Regions from separate parts of the Streptomyces sp. NPDC091272 genome, predicted to be linked through region 1. Evidence: riboswitches for the same ligand, from Rfam matches in the RefSeq annotation. Region 1 holds a riboswitch; each other region holds the start of a gene.
What was found. Region 1 has a riboswitch for cyclic di-AMP ahead of ACIQM4_RS12980 (M23 family metallopeptidase). Riboswitches for the same ligand answer to the same signal wherever they lie in the genome.

Region 1 (4,343 bases):
CACCTCGTCGAGCGCGGTGAGGACCTTGCGGCCGCGCTCGGTCTCCAGGTGCTTGGCCGCGCCCTCGGCGCGCGCACTCTGCACCTCGCCGCCGTCCGCACGGTACTTGCCGGTCAGGAAGCCCGAGGCGAGCGCGAAGTACGGCACGGCCGCGAGACCGGCCTGCGAGGCGACCTCCTGGAGCTCGCCCTCGTAGGTGTCGCGCGAGACGAGGTTGTAGTGCGGCTGGAGCGCGGTGTACTTCGCCAGTCCCTCACGCTCGGCGAGGTCCAGCGACTCGCGCAGCCGGTCGGGGGAGATGTTGGAGGCGGCCACGGCCCGCACCTTGCCGTCCCGGACGAGCTGGTCGAGTGCGCCGACGATCTCCTCGACGGGCACGGAGGGGTCGTCGAAGTGGGTGTAGTAGAGGTCGATGTGATCGGTGCGCAGCCGCTGCAGCGACTCGTCGGCCGCGGCCTTGATGTTGGCGGCGGAGAGCCCCTTGTACGAGGGGTGGGCGCCGACCTTCGTGGCGATGACGACGTCGTCGCGGTTGCCGCGTGACGTCAGCCAGTCGCCAAGGACGCGCTCGGACTCGCCGCCCTCGTTGCCCGGGACCCAGGCGGAGTAGGAGTCGGCGGTGTCGATGAAGTTGCCGCCGCCCGCGGTGTACGCGTCGAGCACGGCGAAGGACCGGTCACGGTCGGCGGTCCACCCGAAGACGTTGCCGCCGAGGGCGAGGGGGAAGACATCGAGGCCGGAATTGCCCAGCGGGCGCAGGTGAGAGGTCATAACTGGATCAACCACCCGGCCCGCCGGAGCTATTCCGTGCATCACCCATCGATTCCGAAGGGCCGCCGGTCCCTCAGACCGTCGGCCCCACACCGTCAGGTGCTCGGACCTCCGGTCCCTCGGACCGGACGTCCCTCAGACCGTCAGGCCCTTGCCGCGCAGCCAGGCTGCGGGGTCGATGCCGTCGCCGCCGGGCGTGTGCACCTCAAGGTGCAGATGCGGGCCGGTGACGTTGCCGGTGGCGCCGACGTTGCCGATGGTCTGCCCGGTCGAGACCTCGCCGCCCGCCGTGACGTTCATCTGCGAGAGGTGGCAGTACCAGATCTCGGTGCCGTCATCGAGTTCCAGCACGATCCGGTAGCCGTACGAGCCCGAGTAGCCCGCGGACTTGATCGTCCCGCCGTGCACGGCCTTGGCGGGCGTGCCCGTCGGGGCGGCGAAGTCGAGACCGGTGTGGTGCCCGGAGGACCACATCGAACCGGACTGTCCGAAGGTGGAGGTGAGGGTGTACGAGGAGGTGGGCAGCGAGTAGCTGGCGGCCAGCTTGGCGAGCCGCTCGGCCTCAGCCTTCGCCTCGGCCTCCGCCTTGGCCTTCGCCGCTGCCTTCGCCTCGGCCTCGCGCTTCGCCTGTTCGGCCTTCTCCGCCTTGGCGTCTGCCTGGGCCCGCTGCTTCTTGGCCTCGGCCTCGGCGTCCTTGACCGCCTGCTCACGGGCGGCCTCGTGCGCGGCCTCGTCGGCGACGGACCGCTGCTGCTCGGCCTGGTTGAGGATCCGGGCCCGCAGGCTCTCGCCCGCACCGGGGGTCTGCCCGGCAGCCGGAGCGGCCGGGTCCGGGGCCGGAACGGAGGCCGTCACCGAAGCCGTGGCGGACCCGACGTCGGCGCCGGTCCCCGAATCCGGGACCAGCGCCCCCACGCCCGGCAGCGACTCGGCGTCCGGCAGCGAGTCCGCGAGCGACTCCAGGGAGTCGGTGAGCTGGTCGGGCAGCGAGATGGAGACGGCCGGCTTCTCCTGGGCGGTGGCGATCCCGCCGGCGCCGACGGCGGCGATGACGCCGACTCCGAGCACCGTGGAGCTACGGGCCAGGGAGCCGCGCTGCTTGGCGACGCGGTGCTTGCCACGGACCGGAACGAGAGAGTCCTCGGTGGGGTTCCACTCCTCGGCCGAGGCGGCGGGAGCACCGAAGGAGCCCGCGGGGAACGCAGCTTTGGCGGGGAACGCGTCCCCGCCGGAGAATCCGTCACCCGCAGCGAACGCGTCGGCCGGTCCGTCGAACTTCGCGAAGCCGTCGGCTGGGCCGCTCATCGGGCCGTCCGTGTCGCTCGGGACGCCGTACGCCTCGTACGAAAAAGCGGGGGCCGCGAACGCGGGGGCCGCGGAGGGGGCCGAGAGAGCGGGGACCGGGGGTATGGGGGCAGGCCTGTTGGACGCCACTGGGGCGCGCTCCTTTCCTTCCTTCTCGCCTACCGGGTTAGCTGACGGGTTCGGAGCAGGAAGGTCTCCTACGGGCCAGGTTCGACCCGATTCACCCCAATTGGTGGTTCCCCGGTTTCCACATGGAATTCGGCGCACGCGCACGGCGCCGTCTCTGACGACGGCTGGGACGACCGCGCTGCGTTATCGAACGTTAATAGACACACAAGTGGAATTCCAAGCCGATCCAAGTGATCGTTAACGCCGCGCAGGCGGTCATGGCCGGTGCATACAGCTGGATATGACAGCAAATCAGGACGACACAGCAGCCCCTCGCTTCACCCGGTTCCCGACCCGCAAACCCTCCGTACCTGATAGATCGTCAATTGTTACGCGGAGGGCTCCCCCACCGGCACAGCCGGTAACGACCCGTGGCCCCCGTGTACACCGGCACCCACCCAGCGCTCACGGACGCTCAAGGGCGCTTCACGATCTCCACGGTCCGCCGCGGCTCCGACTGCCCCACCCCGGGGCGGCCCACCGCGAGCAGTGCCATGTCGTCCGTCTGCTTGCCGCCCGTGTGCACCCGCACGTCACTGGTCAGCGCGTCCAGCACGGCGTCGGGCCCGGGAAAGAGCGAGTGCCGCAGCCGGACCGCCGGGTCGTAGAAGACCCCTTCCGCGTTCCGGGCCTCGGAGAGGCCGTCAGTGTAGAAGACAAGGGTCGAACCCTCGGGGTAACGGAACTCCCGCGCCCGGTCCGGCCAGGACCCCAGCTCCCCCATCCCCAGCGGCAGCGCGAACTCCGTGGGTTGCAGCACGTCCAGCGCACCGTCCGCGTACAGCAGCAACGGCTCGGGGTGCCCGCGGTTCACCAGCCGTACGATCCCGGCGCCGCGCGGAATCTCGGCGAGCACCGCCGTCGTGAACCCCTCCAGCGCGTCCAGCCCTTCCCTGCGCCGCCCCTCGCGCGCCAGCGCCCGCTCCAGCCGCTGGGCGACGCCCTCCAGACAGCTCTCCGTCTCGGCCACCTCCCGGAAGGCGCCCACCACCACCGCGACCGCCTCGACGGCCTCCAGCCCCTTGCCCCGTACATCCCCCACGACCAGCCGCACCCCGTACGCGGTGTCCTGCACGGCGAACAGATCGCCCCCGATGAATGCGTCAGCCTCGGCCGCCTTGTAGCGGGCGGCCACCTCCAGCCCGCCGATCCTGGCCGGCGGGGTGGGCACGACGGCCCGCTGCGCCGCCTCCGCGATGACCCGCGCCGACGCCAGCTGCCGGTCGCTCTTGCGTACCACTCTGTTGATCAGGATCGCGAGCACGGACACCGTCAGCACGGTCAGCAGCTCGGTGAGGCCGACCACGGTGGTCAGCGCGTCGTTGGCGATCCGCAGCCCCAGCACGGCGAGCACGGAGGCACACGCGGTCAGCGCGGTGTTGGTCAGCGAGAAGAAGGGTGCGGCCACCAGGGGGGCCGCGGCGAACAGCGGCGAGGAGGTGAAGTTGGACGGCGTGAGCGCGTCGTAGAGGAGACCGCCCGCAATCATCAGCGCGGGCAGCGCCCGCACGAACCGCCGCGTCTTCCTGCCACGCCCGCCGCCCGCGGGACCGGCGCCGCCCCGGCCCCCGGCCCAGCCCCTCGCTCCGGCGCCGCCGCTCTCCCGCCCGTACCCCACCACCGTCAGTTCTCCTGCCCAGGTCCGCACCGGGTGCGGACGGTACCGCTCCCCACCCAGGCTGGCCGGAGCCGCGCCGTACGGCGAATCGGCATCGGCCAAGTGGGGGACGGAAGCCCGGTCCCTACCCACGACGACCCAACGCGGAAGGCCCGGAACTCTTTCGAGTTCCGGGCCTTCCGTGTGCACTACTTCTTCAGTAGCGGGGACAGGATTTGAACCTGCGACCTCTGGGTTATGAGCCCAGCGAGCTACCGAGCTGCTCCACCCCGCGTCGGTAAACACAACCCTACGCCATCCGGACAGCCCCGCCGACCACCCAGGCCACGGACCGCTCGCCCGCCAGCCGCCCCGCCCGCAAACGAAGGAGCGCCCCGACCGGTGTGAACCGGCCGGGGCGCTCCCCCGCACGTCGCGGGCGTGAGCCCGCCACTTCGTCCTGTAGGCCATGTCGGACTCGAACCGACAACCAACGGATTAA
Region 2 (4,343 bases), on a different contig from region 1:
GTCACGATCATGGGGTTTGCCCGCCACCTCCTGGACGACCTGGTGGCGCGGCAGGTGCCGCTCTCCACCGACCTGCACGACTGGGACGGGCTCGCCGAGCACCACCGCGCCTTCGCGCTCCGCGCCGACCTGGTGTTCCTGAGCGCGGCCGGGGCGGGGACGCGGATCGGCGACGTGATGCGGGAGATCCTTCGCGAGGGCCGGGCCGAGGCGGTCGTGGCGACCGCGGGTGCGGGCGGTTCGTACCTGCTGACCCGTGACGGCGGCAGCACCCCGCGGCCGGTGCCCGCGAGTGTCCCGCCCGGACCTGTGGTGGACTCCAACGGCGCCGGCGACGCCTATGTCTCCGGATTCCTGTACGGGCGCCTGGCCGGACGCAGCCTTGAGGAGTGCGCCAGGCTCGGCGCGCTGGCCGGTGCGTACGCCTGCACGGTCGCGGGCAACACGTCCCTGATCTGCGAGGACGAACTGCTCGCGGGGGCAGGCGACCCGTCGGCCTGAGCACGGCAGGCCGGAACCGCCGTCAGAGCGGCAGCAGGTCGGGCCGCTTGGCCGCCACGTGGTCGCCGGAGCTCTCGCCGCGCAGCCTTCGGCCGATCCACGGCACCAGGTGCTCGCGGGCCCAGTCGATGTTGTCCCGGCGCGCCTCGACCCTGCGGCGCGGCGCCATAGGCGGCCACGGCTGGTCGGGGTCGGCCGGGATGTCCAGGCCGAGTACCTGACCGGCCCGCAGCGCCACCCGGGTGTGCCCCTCGGCCGACAGGTGCAACCGGTCGGAGTCCCAGGCGCGCCGGTCCTGCACGGACCGCAGCGACCACAGGTCCAGGACCGGGCAGCCGTAGCGGTCCGCGATGGAGCGTACGTGCGCCGAGTAGATGGCGGCCTTGCCACGCATGTGGCGCAGTACGGGGACGCCGCGGGTGTCGAACCCGGTGGTGACCATGACCGTGCCGACGGCCGAGGTCAGGTCGGCGACGGCCTTCTCGAACCGCTCGGCGACGTCGTCGGGGTCGCTGCCCGGCCGGATGATGTCGTTGCCGCCCGCGCAGAAGCTGACCAGGTCGGGGGCCAGCTGCCTGGCCCGCGGGACCTGCTCGGCCACGATCTGGTCGAGGAGCTTGCCGCGGACGGCGAGGTTCGCGTAACGGAAGGTGTGCTCGGGTACCCGGTCGTCGAGGAGGACGGCCAGCCGGTCGGCCCAGCCGGTGAACGCGCCGCCGGGACCGGGGTCGCCGACCCCTTCGGTGAAGCTGTCCCCGATCGCCGCGTACGACCCGATGGTGCCTGCGTTGAATGATCTCGAATCGTCTGCCACGTCGACACATCCTCCACTTCGGCAAGTGACCTACGCCACCGTAGGGAGGGGTTGACGGTGGGTGAGATATGCCACCGGTCAAGATTCATTCAACTCGGAATACATGATCCGCACCGCGCGGACGGACCTCGCCCCGCACCCGGGGACGGTACGCGGACGGACCTCGCCCCCGCACCGGGGGACGGTACGGGGGCGAGGGGGGCGTGCGTGCGCCGGACGGGCCGGTGGTGGGGGGACGCACTTACGCGGGGCGGCCCGGGGCCGCCCGTGGGCGTGCGGTCAGAGCGACACGCCGTGGCCGCGCAGGTAGGCCAGCGGGTCGACGTCCGAGCCGTAGCCGGGACCGGTGCGGATCTCGAAGTGCAGGTGCGGTCCGGTGGAATTGCCGGTCGAGCCGGAGTAGCCGATCTGCTGGCCGCCGGAGACGCTCTGACCGGAGCGGACGTTCAGCGCGGACAGGTGTCCGTACTGCGAGTAGCGGCCGTCGGAGTGCTGGATGACGATCTCGTTGCCGTACGCGCCGCCCCAGCCCGCGGAGACGACGGTGCCCGCACCGACGGCCTGGACCGGGGTGCCCGAGGAGGCGCGGAAGTCGACACCGGTGTGGTAACCGCTGGACCAGCTGCCGCCGAAGGCGCGGTACGGGGTGGAGACGCCGGCCTGGACGGGCGCGGTGAAGCCGGAACCGGAGCTCTGCTTGCGCTCGACGGGAGCGGAACTCTGCTTGCGCTCCTCGGTCCGCTTCTCGGTGCGCTGCTCCGTGCGCTGCTCGACGCGCTTCTCGGTGCGCTCGGCCTGCTGGCGCGGCGCGGGCGCCGTGGCCTTCGTCCCGTGCGCGGCGTCGCGGGAGTCACCCGACCCCGCGGGCGCCTTGCCACCGAGGGTGAGCTTCATGCCGGGAAGGATCAGCGACGGGTCCTCGCCGACGACCGACTCGTTGTCCGTGTACAGCTTCTGCCAGCCGCCGCGCACGCTCTCCGCCGCGGCGATCTTCGACAGGTTGTCGCCGGTGACCACGGAGTACGTGCGGTTGCCGGTCTTCTTGGCGTCGGCCTGCGGCGCGGCGGCCGGGAGGTGGGCCGTCCGCTGCTGGGGCAGCTGCTTGAGCAGTGCCTTCTGCGGCTGGGCGACGGGAGCGGCGCCCTTGTCGGCCGCGTGCGCGCCGGTGGCTCCGATCAGCGGGAGCGCCAGTGCGGCGCCGCCCGTACCCGCGGCGACGAAGCCACGGGTGAGCGTGGAGCTGGACTTGGGGCGGCGGTGCTTACCCTTTGCAGGCATGACGGATTCCTCTCCGGCGCCTGCGAGGTGAGCTGTCGGGTTCGGGCTGGAGATGCCCGGCCGCACTCCCTGAGGAGTACGGCTTCACCCCGAGCCGGACCGGCGGACGAGCGCTTCCGGTTCCGGCGTACTACCTGGGTCCCCCGCTCCTGCCACACGAAGAAGTCATGGGTGCGGATTCCGAGCGGTGGCAGGATTCGGCGGTCCACCCGGATTGACGGTGACCGTAAGCGAGTGCGGACCTTCCGAACAAGCCGTTCTCTTCTTCTCCTTTCCCTCGGCACTCCTTCTTCACGGCTCTCCCTGTGATCCATTTCCGTCACTGCCGTCATCAGCCGCCCCTGGCCTGCCATTTGACGGCCCGTGGGACCAGGGCCACCGCTCCGTATGATTCTGCTCACTCCGCCCCGTACCGGGGCAACTTGGGTGCCTAAGGCACCTATTTCGGCGGGTCATGTCGTATCGTCTGTCCGTGCCGCCGTCGGCACTCTCCGGGCCGGCGTACGACCGTGTGAGGAGCACTCGTGACGCAGCAGGTATCGCCGTCGGCCGAGCCCGACCTGGCAGGAGTACGGAACTGCCGGGACGTGGGCGGCCTGCCGACCGAGGACGGTCGCACGGTGCGGCACGGACGGCTCTTCCGCAGCGGCCACCTGGCGCACGCCACCGCCGAGGACGCGGCGTTCCTGCGTTCACTGGGGCTTCACACCGTCTTCGACTTCCGCAATGCCGCGGACCAGGCGATGGAGGGGCCCGACATCGAGCTCGCCGGGGTGCGGAACGTGAACATCCCGCTCAGCGACCCGGCGGACGGCGCCGAGTTCTGGCGGATGGTGCGTGACGGCAACATCGACCAGCTGCGCGAGATCCTCGACGACGGCAAGGCCGCCGCCCGCATGAGCGGTTCGTACCGGCGGATGATCCTGGACCGCACGGCGGACCACAGCCGGGTCCTGCACGCCCTCGCCGAGGACAGCGTGCCCGCCCTGATGCACTGTGCGGCCGGCAAGGACCGGGCGGGCCTGGCGGTCGTGGTGACCCTCCTGGCGGTCGGCGTCGAGCGGGAGGCGATAGTCGCGGACTACGTCAAGTCGAACGACCCGCACCGCCGCTACAAGGTGCGCCGCAGCAGCAGCTCCCCGGAGGCGACGAACGAGGAGGTGATGGTTCTGCTCGCACCGCTCTTCGACGCCCGCGCCGACTACCTGGAGGCGGCCTTCGCCGCCATCGCGGACACGTGGGGCGACACCGAGACCTACCTGACGCAGGGCCTGAAGCTCACGCCGCAGACCCGCGAGGCACTGCGCGAGCGGCTCACCGCATAGCCCGCCCCTCCGGAACACGACCCGCCCCGCCCTGCCCGGGACACGACCCGCCCCCGGCCCTCCGGAACACAACTCGCCCCCGCCCCGCCGGGACACGGCGGCAAGCGGCCTCGCCCCGCCCTGCCGGGGCACGGCGCCGAGCGGCCCCGGCCGCCGTCCGAACCGCCTCAGCCCTTGCCCCCGAGGGTGAACAGCAGATAGACGAAGGCCGCGAAGACGTGGCCCACCGCGACGTACAGGAAGACCCGCAGCACCAGCCCGCGCGGCGCCCGGTCCTCGACGAAACCGAGCACACCGGGCCGGCCCGCCCCGTCGTTCCAGTCGGCCTTGCGGCCGGCGTCGTGCCTCTCGTCGCGGGCCGCCTCCTGTGCGGCCCGCGCGATCGCGGCCATCGCGGCGGTCTGGGACTCGCTGAGCTCCGGCAT
Region 3 (4,343 bases), on a different contig from region 1:
CACATGAGAGACTGGTCTAGACAACCGTTAGAACATGAAGGGCAACACCATGGTTGAGCGCCGCGTCACCGTCGGCTGGGCCGAGGGCCTGCACGCCCGCCCCGCCTCCATCTTCGTCCGCGCCGTCACGGCGACCGGCGTCCCCGTCACCATCGCCAAGGCGGGCGGCAACCCGGTCAACGCCGCGTCGATGCTGGCGCTGCTGGGCCTGGGTGCGCAGGGCGGCGAGGAGATCGTTCTCGCTTCCGAGGCCGAAGGTGCGGACGCGGCTCTGGACCGTCTCGCGAAGCTGGTCGCCGAGGGCCTGGACGAGCTCCCCGAGACCGTCTGACCTTCTCGGGCCCCATTGGGCCGCGCCCGTACGGGCGAATTCTGCAGCGGAAGCCGCGGCACCCAGAATTCGGGGGCCGCGGCTTCTTTGCTGTCCCAGGGAATTGGGTGGGGGGCGCGGTTGCGTCCTGGGGAAAGTGGATTACGAAGATGTATGCGTGCCCGGAAATGTACGGAAGTCCTGTATACGGCCCTGTTGTTAAATCCGGCCGCCCGCCACGTTGACGGCATGTTGCGGAATCCTCATGCGGTACGAGGCCGTCGTCCGTTCCGCGTGCCGCGCGGTCAGCGCCCTGGCCCGGTCCGCGTCGCGCCTAACCACCGCGTCGACGATCGCACCGCGCTCCGCCCATGTCTCGGCGGGACGGGCCGCCCGTTCCGCCACGTACATCCAGGCGATCTTGTGCTGCAACTGGGTCAGCAGGGTGATGAGGCCGGGGCTGGCGGACGCCTGGGCGAGAGTCTCGTGGAACCAGCCGGTGAGGGCTCCCAGGTCCTCGCCCTCCGCCCGCCCGGCCCGCTCCTGCCCCAGCCTGACCAGCCCGCGGAGCACCTTGAGGTGCGCCTCCGTCCGCCGAACAGCCGCACGCGCCGCACCCAGCGGCTCCAGCAGCGCACGCATCTCCAGCAGGTCCCCGGCCTCCTGCGCGGTCGGCTCCGCGACGCAGGCGCCCGCGTGCCTGCGCAGGGTCACGAAGCCCTCGGCCTGGAGGGTGCGCAGCGCCTCGCGGACCGGGACGCGCGAGACGCCGTACCGGCGGGCCAGGACTTCCTCGGTGAGCCGGCTGCCCCGTGGCAGGACGCCGGACACGATGTCGTCGCGGATCGCCCTGCACACCGAATGCGCGGGAATGCGCATGACCCGACCTCCGTCTGCCCGCCGAAGCAATTCGTCAACCGCATTGCAACGTACGGGAATTACGGCGGAGTTGTCATGACGTCACGGAAACAATTCCGGTGCCGTCGGTGCACGCGATTTCTTCCGCCCCCTTGAGTAACCTCCGTACGCCTGGGCATGCCGAAGGCCCCGGCTCACGAGGAGCCGGGGCCTTCGGGACAATCCGCTCCCGATGGGAGCGGCAGGTTCGGTCAGACGCTGACGCCGTGGCCGCGCAGGTAGGCGACCGGGTCGATGTCCGAGCCGTACTCGGGCGAGGTACGGGCCTCGAAGTGCAGGTGCGGGCCCGTGGAGTTGCCCGTGGAGCCGGAGAGGGCTATCTGCTCGCCGGACGCGACGGACTGGCCGACGGAGACACCGATCGAGGAGAGGTGGCCGTACTGGGTGTACGAGCCGTCGTTCATCTTGATCACGATGTTGTTGCCGTACGCCCCGCCCCAGCCGGCCTCGACGACGGTGCCGGCGCCGACGGCGACGACGGAGGTGCCGGAGGCGGCGTGGAAGTCGACGCCCGAGTGGCTCCCGGAGGACCACAGCGAACCGCCGGACTGGTAGCCGGTGGAGACGTACGAGCCGGCGACGGGCAGCCGGAAGGCGTTGAGGCGCTTGCGCTCCGCCTCGCGGGCGGCGCGCTCGCGGTCCTCGCGCTCCTTCTTGGCCTTGGCCTCCGCCTTGCGCTTGGCCTCGGCCTTGCGCTCCGCCTCGGCCTTGCGCTCGGCCTCGGCCTTCTCGTAGGCCTGCTTCTGCGCGGTGGCCTGGGCCTCGACCTGGGCGGTGAGGGTCTCGGTCACGGAGTTCTCCATGACGACGGCGCGGATGGTGCCGGTGTCCTCCGCGGCCATGTCGTGCTCGGCGGCGATGGCCTGCGGGGCCAGCGTTCCGATGACACCGGTCGTGGTGAGGGCGGCGACTCCGGCGATTTTTGCGCTCTTGCGCGACAGCACGGAGGGACGCCGGTGCTTCCCGGCGGCACGGGTGAACGCCATGAAGTGGCTGTTTCCTTTCCTTCCTTCTCGCCTACCGGGTTAGCTGACGGGTTCGGAGCAGGAAGGTCTCCTACGGGCCCCACCGGCCCGATGAGGGCGATGGCGTCCGATTCACCCCAGGGACTGAGTGGGTCCCCGGCTCCCCAGGCTCGCGCCTGACGGGGACTCGGCGATGACTGCCCGGTGCCGCGGTTGCGACGCACTTCGACGGACAGCCGGACCGACGCTAAGCGGCACTTCTTTCAATCACCAAACAGACAGCCCCTTTTGTAACGGAGCCCACACGGCAGACAGGCAACCTCTCCAATAAATCGGACATAAGGGAGGACCCCGACGACCTGCCGGTCGCCGGGGCCCCTCTTGTCCTGATTTGTACGGGTTGACCGGCTGACCTTTGATCGGTCATCCGGTCAACCGGGCGCCGTCGACCGATCACCCTCAACGGTCTTCGCCGGCTGTTCTCCGTAGGCCGGTCAGCCCGTGACGACCGTGACCTCTCCGATGTCCAGTGCCCGTACGGCGTCCGCGATCCGCGCGGCGTCACCGACCAGAACCGTGACCAGCTTGTCCACCGGGAACGCGCTGACCACGGCCGCGGTCGCCTCCACGGTGCCGGTCGCGGCGAGCTTCGCGTACAGCTGCGCCTGGAAGTCGTCGGGCAGGTGCTGCTCGACCTGGTCGGCCAGGGTGGCCGCGACGGCCGAGGCCGTCTCGTACTTGAGCGGGGCGACGCCCACCAGGTTCTGCACGGCGACGTCACGCTCGGCGTCGGTGAGGCCCTCGGCCGCGAGCGTCCGCAGGACCTTCCAGAGGTCGTCCAGGGCGGGACCGGTGGACTCGGTGTCCACGGAGCCGCTGATGGCCAGCATGGCGGCCCCCGTGCCCTCCGCCGTGGAGCGCAGCACCTGGCCGAACGCGCGGACGCCGTAGGTGTAACCCTTCTCCTCGCGCAGGACGCGGTCCAGTCGCGAGGTGAGGGTGCCGCCGAGGCAGTACGTGCCGAGGACCTGGGCGGGCCAGACCCGGTCGTGCCGGTCGGCGCCGATGCGGCCGATCAGCAGCTGGGTCTGCACCGCGCCGGGGCGGTCCACGATGACCACCCGGCCGGTGTCGTCCGCGGTCACCGGCGTCGCCGGGCGCGGGGCGGCGGTGTTGCCCGTCCACTCCCCCAGCGTGTCGGCCAGGACGGCGTCCAGGTCGGTCTCGGTCAGGTCGCCGACCACCACGGCGGTGGCGGTGGCGGGCCGCACGTGCGCCTCGTAGAAGGCGCGGACGGCCGCGGAGTCGATGGCCTTGACCGTCTCCTCGGTGCCCTGGCGGGGCCGCGACATCCGCAGGTCCGCCGGGAAGAGCTCCTTGGAGAGCTGCTTGGCGGCCCGCCTGGACGGGTTGGCCGCCTCGTGCGGGAGCTCGTCGAGACGGTTGCGTACGAGGCGCTCGATCTCGGCGTCCGCGAACGCGGGGGCGCGCAGCGCGTCGGCGAGCAGCCCGAGCGCCTTGGGCAGCCGGGAGACCGGGACCTCCAGGGAGACCCGGACACCGGGGTGGTCGGCGAACGCGTCGAGGGTGGCGCCGCAGCGCTCCAGCTCGGCGGCGAACTCCTCGGCGGAGTGCTTGTCGGTGCCCTCGGTGAAGGCGCGCGACATGATCGTGGCCACGCCGTCCAGGCCCTTGGGTTCCGCCTCCAGCGGCGCCGCGAGGAAGACCTCGACGGCGACCAGCTTCTGGCCGGGGCGATCGCAGCGCAGCACGGTCAGGCCGTTGGCCAGGGCGCCGCGGTCGGGGGCCGGGAAGGCCCACGGGGTGGCGGGGCCCGCCTGCGGCTGCGGGTGGAACTGCATGTCGCTGGTCACAGCTGCGGTCTCCGTCACTGGTCCGCCCCTTCGTGCTGGTCTTCCTGTACGTCGTCGGCGGCCGTGCCGTCGGCGGACCCGGCGGCGGCCGCGAGCGGCTCGTACACCAGGGACGCGCGGTTGTCCGGGCGCAGACGCGCCTCGGCGACGGCCCTGACCTCGTCCGCCGTCACCTCCAGCACGCGTCCCACCGCGGTCAGGGCGAGCTGCGGGTCGCCGAACAGCACGGCGTACCGGCAGAGTTCGTCGGCGCGGCCCGCGACCGTACCCAGCCGG
Region 4 (4,343 bases), on a different contig from region 1:
TCTGATCGGCAACGGGGTCTACGCGCTCCTGCGCAACCCCGGCCAGCGGGCCCGTCTCCAGCAGGCCCTCGCCGAGGGCGACGATTCCCTGCTCGCCACCGGTGTCGAGGAACTCCTGCGCTACGACGGCCCGGTCGAGCTCGCCACCTGGCGGTACGCCACCGAGGAGCTGACCCTGGGGGGTGCGGACATCGCCGTCGGTGACCCCGTGCTCGTCGTGCTCGCGGCGGCCGACCGGGACCCCGAGCGGTTCCACGATCCGGACACCCTCGATCTCAGCCGTCGGGACAACCAGCACCTGGGCTACGGGCACGGCATCCACTACTGCCTCGGTGCGCCGCTGGCCCGGCTTGAGGCGAGGACCGCGCTCGCGACCCTGCTGACCCGGCTTCCTGACCTGGAACTCGCGGGAGATCCTGCCGATTTGCGGTGGCGTGGCGGGCTCATCATGCGTGGACTGCGCACCTTGCCGGTCGAGTTCGGGGAAGCCGTACCGGTGCCGGTGACTGACGGCTCATCAGTGATGTGACCTTCGCGTGATCTGCACTGCACCGACTTGTGACGGGTGTTCGACTGCGGCTACGTTCACGGGCGACCCGGCAGTTACGACCTGAGGCCCGGTCACCGTCAGCTGAAAGGCAACCGCATGCGCTCCGGGAACGGTAAACACCGCCGCCCGCGTCAGGCACCCGCTCTCGTCGTCGCGGCCGGGGTGACCGGATCCGCACTCGCGATTCCGCTCCTGGGCGCCACCAGCGCCGGTGCGGTCGAGTCGAACACGTGGGACCGGGTCGCTGAGTGCGAGAGCGGTGGCATGTGGAGTGCCGACCTCGGCAACGGCTATTACGGCGGGCTCCAGTTCTCCCAGGAGCAGTGGGACCGGTTCGGTGGCGGTGCGTACGCCCCGCGGCCCGACCTGGCCAGCCGTTCGCAGCAGATCAAGATCGCCGAGAAGGTGTTCGCGGCCCAGGGCCCGAAGGCCTGGCCGAGCTGTTCCGTCGTCTCCGGGCTCACCCCCGGCGGCGGCTCCGGTTCCGGTTCCGGTTCGGGCGGTGTGGACGCCGCCGACCCCGGTACGGACACCCAGGCGCCGGCCACGCCCCCGGCGGGCTCCGTGAAGCCGGACCCCGGCGCGCCGGCCCATCGCGACACCCCGCGCGCGGACAGGAGTGGTGACGCCGACGCCGGGGCCACCACTGCCACCCCGGGCGCCCCCGTGGGCGGGCAGCCCACCGAGCCGGCGGCCGGCTCCAGCATCGGGCCCAGCGACGGGCCCGGCGCCGCGCAGCCGCCCGCCGGTACCGCCACGCCAGAAGCCACGCCCGGTACCGCCACGCCCGGTACGCAGGACCCGGGTGCACAGGGTTCCGGTGCCGCCTCCCCGGACGCGACCGCGACACCCGACGCCTCCGCCACCACCGACCCCTCGGCCACCGGCCAGGGCAAGCACCGCGGCGGGCCGGCGCCCGAGAACTCCGCGCCCGTATCGGACAATTCGTCCGGTAGTGGTGAGGGGGAGGAGCGGGAGACGGGTCGTCATGCCTCCCGTGGCGGCGACAAGGGCGGCGAGGCGCCCGCGCCCGGCGACTACACCGTCCGGCCCGGCGACAACCTCTGGCACATCGCCGACGAGGCCGAGGTGCCCGGTGGCTGGCCGGCGCTCTACGAGGCCAACCGCAAGGCCGTGGGCGACGATCCCGACCTCATCAAGCCTGGCCAGAGCCTCGATCTGAGTGAGAAGCAGGCCGTAAACCCGGGTAGTTAGAGGCCTTATGTCCGGTTCTGCGCAAGTGAGACATGAGTCTCTCTGCCCCAACTGGCGTGTCCCTGCCCGATGGTCCCGTTGTGTCCCCTCTGACCTGCGTAAACAACAGTGCAGTGGGGGCAAGTAGGGGTCGAATGTCCCCGATGTGCCTCTTTGAACATCGGGGACACCTGTGATTACGGTCGTCCTCGCTCGCCACCGGTGAGCACCGGAGCCCGTCACGCCGAATCCTGCCGGCGGGTCCCGGGAGCAGTCGTCGCGTAAGCGCCGTAGGCAGGAGCGGGGGACCCAAGGTAAGTGCCGGGCCCGGACGTTGAGAGACGTGTGGGAACGGCTTGGGGTGAAGCCGACGAAACGGAACGACGCAGCGATGCGGCGGTCCGGACCGGAGGCCGGGCGAACTCACAGCCCGAACCCGACAGCTCACCTCGAAGGCGTCGGTGAGGGGATTTCCATGTCGCTTTTCAGCAAGGGCAAGCACCGCCGTTCGTCCAAGGCCACCCGGGTCGTCACTCTCGCGGGTGTCGCCGGCGTCGCGGTCGCCGCTCCGCTGATGGGGGCCTCGTCGGCCTCCGCCGCCTCCGTCGACACCTGGGACGCTGTCGCCCAGTGCGAGTCCGGCGGCAACTGGTCCATCAACACGGGCAACGGCTACTACGGTGGCCTGCAGTTTACCAACTCCTCCTGGGCCGCCGCCGGTGGTACCCAGTACGCGCCGCGCGCCGACCAGGCCACCAAGAGCCAGCAGATCGCGGCGGCCGAGAAGCTGCTCGACATCCAGGGCCCGGGTGCCTGGGCCTGCGCGGGCGCCGGCAACCTCAGCAACGACGGTGTCGACCCGGGCGTCAGCACCGGCTCCGACGACGCCCCGAAGCAGGAGTCCGCTCCCAAGCAGGAGTCGGCTCCCCAGCAGGAGCAGCGCTCCGAGGCGCCCGCCGCCTCCCGCAGCGAGCACCGCTCGGTGCCCAAGGTCGAGTCCAAGGCCGGCGGCCCGATCAAGAAGGGTGACGGCGAGTACAAGGTCAAGTCCGGCGACACCCTCTCGAAGATCGCCGAGGCCAAGCACGTCAAGGGTGGCTGGCAGCACATCGCGGACCTGAATGAGGACGTCGTCTCCGACGCCGACCTCATCTTCCCGGGTCAGCAGCTCCACCTGAGCTGACCCCGCGGGGATCCCGGCGGCCCACCCCCGCCCGGTTCCCGCCCCGTGGGGCGGACGGCCCACCCCCGTCCGCCCCGCACACCGGACCCCGGCCGGGCGCGACTTCCCCCCAGTACGCGCCGGGCCGGGGCCCTTTTGTGTCCACGTCCCCTCATATGTGCAGAGTCCCGTGCGACGCATGGTGACGAGGTCCGTGACACATGGCGACGGCCGTTGGGCTGTTCGTCCTGTATTACAGGCATTCGGGCATCTTTTCGTCCCAGCGGGCGGTCGATCGGCCGGTTGATGCCTCCGGGCCGGTTAGGCTCATGTCGCAAGGCCGAAAGCGACCCTGCACGTGCGCCCGTCCATCGGGCGCGCCCCTCAGCGTCACATCCCATAAGGAGATGCTCGTGCCGTCCATCGACGTCGTCGTAGCCCGGGAAATCCTGGACTCCCGAGGCAACCCCACGGTCGAGGTCGAGGTCGGCCTCGACGACGGCAGCACCGGTCGTGCTGCTGTTCCGTCCGGCGCCTCGACCGGTGCCTTCGAAGCCATCGAGCTTCGTGACGGGGACCCGAACCGTTACATGGGCAAGGGTGTCGAGAAGGCCGTCCTCGCCGTCATCGAGCAGATCGGCCCGGAGCTCGTCGGCTACGACGCGACCGAGCAGCGCCTGATCGACCAGGCGATGTTCGACCTCGACGCCACCGAGAACAAGGGCTCCCTCGGCGCCAACGCCATCCTGGGTGTCTCCCTCGCCGTCGCGCACGCCGCGTCCGAGGCCTCGGACCTGCCGCTGTTCCGCTACCTCGGCGGCCCGAACGCGCACCTGCTGCCCGTCCCGATGATGAACATCCTCAACGGTGGGTCGCACGCCGACTCCAACGTCGACATCCAGGAGTTCATGATCGCTCCGATCGGCGCGGAGTCCTTCTCCGAGGCCCTTCGCTGGGGCGCCGAGGTCTACCACACCCTCAAGAAGGTGCTGAAGACCAAGGGCCTGTCCACCGGCCTGGGCGACGAGGGCGGCTTCGCCCCGAACCTGGAGTCCAACCGCGCCGCGCTCGACCTCATCGTCGAGGCCATCACGCAGGCCGGTTACATCCCCGGCGAGCAGATCGCGCTCGCCCTCGACGTCGCCGCCTCCGAGTTCTACAAGGACGGCAAGTACGAGTTCGAGGGCGCGTCCCGCTCGGCAGCCGAGATGACCGAGTACTACGAGGAGCTCGTCTCGGCGTACCCGATGGTCTCCATCGAGGACCCGCTGTACGAGGACGACTGGGCCGGCTGGCAGGTCCTCACCGAGAAGCTGGGCGCCAAGGTCCAGATCGTCGGCGACGACCTCTTCGTCACCAACCCGGAGCGCCTGGCCCGCGGCATCGAGGAGAACTCCGCGAACGCCCTGCTCGTCAAGGTCAACCAGATCGGCTCGC

Region 2: linked by a shared signal. The riboswitch ahead of ACIQM4_RS03970 (peptidoglycan DD-metalloendopeptidase family protein) and the one ahead of ACIQM4_RS12980 (M23 family metallopeptidase) in region 1 are both predicted to bind cyclic di-AMP.
Region 3: linked by a shared signal. The riboswitch ahead of ACIQM4_RS00420 (M23 family metallopeptidase) and the one ahead of ACIQM4_RS12980 (M23 family metallopeptidase) in region 1 are both predicted to bind cyclic di-AMP.
Region 4: linked by a shared signal. The riboswitch ahead of ACIQM4_RS15230 (transglycosylase family protein) and the one ahead of ACIQM4_RS12980 (M23 family metallopeptidase) in region 1 are both predicted to bind cyclic di-AMP.

What each region holds. Positions count from the first base shown of each region.
Region 1 covers NZ_JBIVVC010000003.1:803,885-808,227, reverse strand. The annotation lists gene ACIQM4_RS12985 (aldo/keto reductase) at 1-771, opposite strand, end outside; gene ACIQM4_RS12980 (M23 family metallopeptidase) at 907-2,205, opposite strand; cyclic di-AMP (ydaO/yuaA leader) riboswitch at 2,217-2,350, opposite strand; gene ACIQM4_RS12975 (PP2C family protein-serine/threonine phosphatase) at 2,660-3,964, opposite strand; tRNA gene ACIQM4_RS12970 (tRNA-Met) at 4,063-4,136, opposite strand; tRNA gene ACIQM4_RS12965 (tRNA-Lys) at 4,305-4,343, opposite strand, start outside.
Region 2 covers NZ_JBIVVC010000001.1:972,656-976,998, reverse strand. The annotation lists gene ACIQM4_RS03980 (carbohydrate kinase family protein) at 1-501, shown strand, start outside; gene ACIQM4_RS03975 (SGNH/GDSL hydrolase family protein) at 524-1,315, opposite strand; gene ACIQM4_RS03970 (peptidoglycan DD-metalloendopeptidase family protein) at 1,595-2,593, opposite strand; cyclic di-AMP (ydaO/yuaA leader) riboswitch at 2,598-2,806, opposite strand; gene ACIQM4_RS03965 (tyrosine-protein phosphatase) at 3,118-3,918, shown strand; gene ACIQM4_RS03960 (DUF6126 family protein) at 4,086-4,343, opposite strand.
Region 3 covers NZ_JBIVVC010000001.1:111,129-115,471, reverse strand. The annotation lists gene ACIQM4_RS00430 (HPr family phosphocarrier protein) at 50-331, shown strand; gene ACIQM4_RS00425 (GntR family transcriptional regulator) at 530-1,189, opposite strand; gene ACIQM4_RS00420 (M23 family metallopeptidase) at 1,420-2,214, opposite strand; cyclic di-AMP (ydaO/yuaA leader) riboswitch at 2,228-2,396, opposite strand; gene ACIQM4_RS00415 (M16 family metallopeptidase) at 2,688-4,055, opposite strand; gene ACIQM4_RS00410 (M16 family metallopeptidase) at 4,082-4,343, opposite strand, start outside.
Region 4 covers NZ_JBIVVC010000004.1:479,393-483,735, forward strand. The annotation lists gene ACIQM4_RS15220 (cytochrome P450) at 1-529, shown strand, start outside; gene ACIQM4_RS15225 (transglycosylase family protein) at 647-1,765, shown strand; cyclic di-AMP (ydaO/yuaA leader) riboswitch at 2,021-2,217, shown strand; gene ACIQM4_RS15230 (transglycosylase family protein) at 2,220-2,927, shown strand; gene eno (phosphopyruvate hydratase) at 3,314-4,343, shown strand, end outside.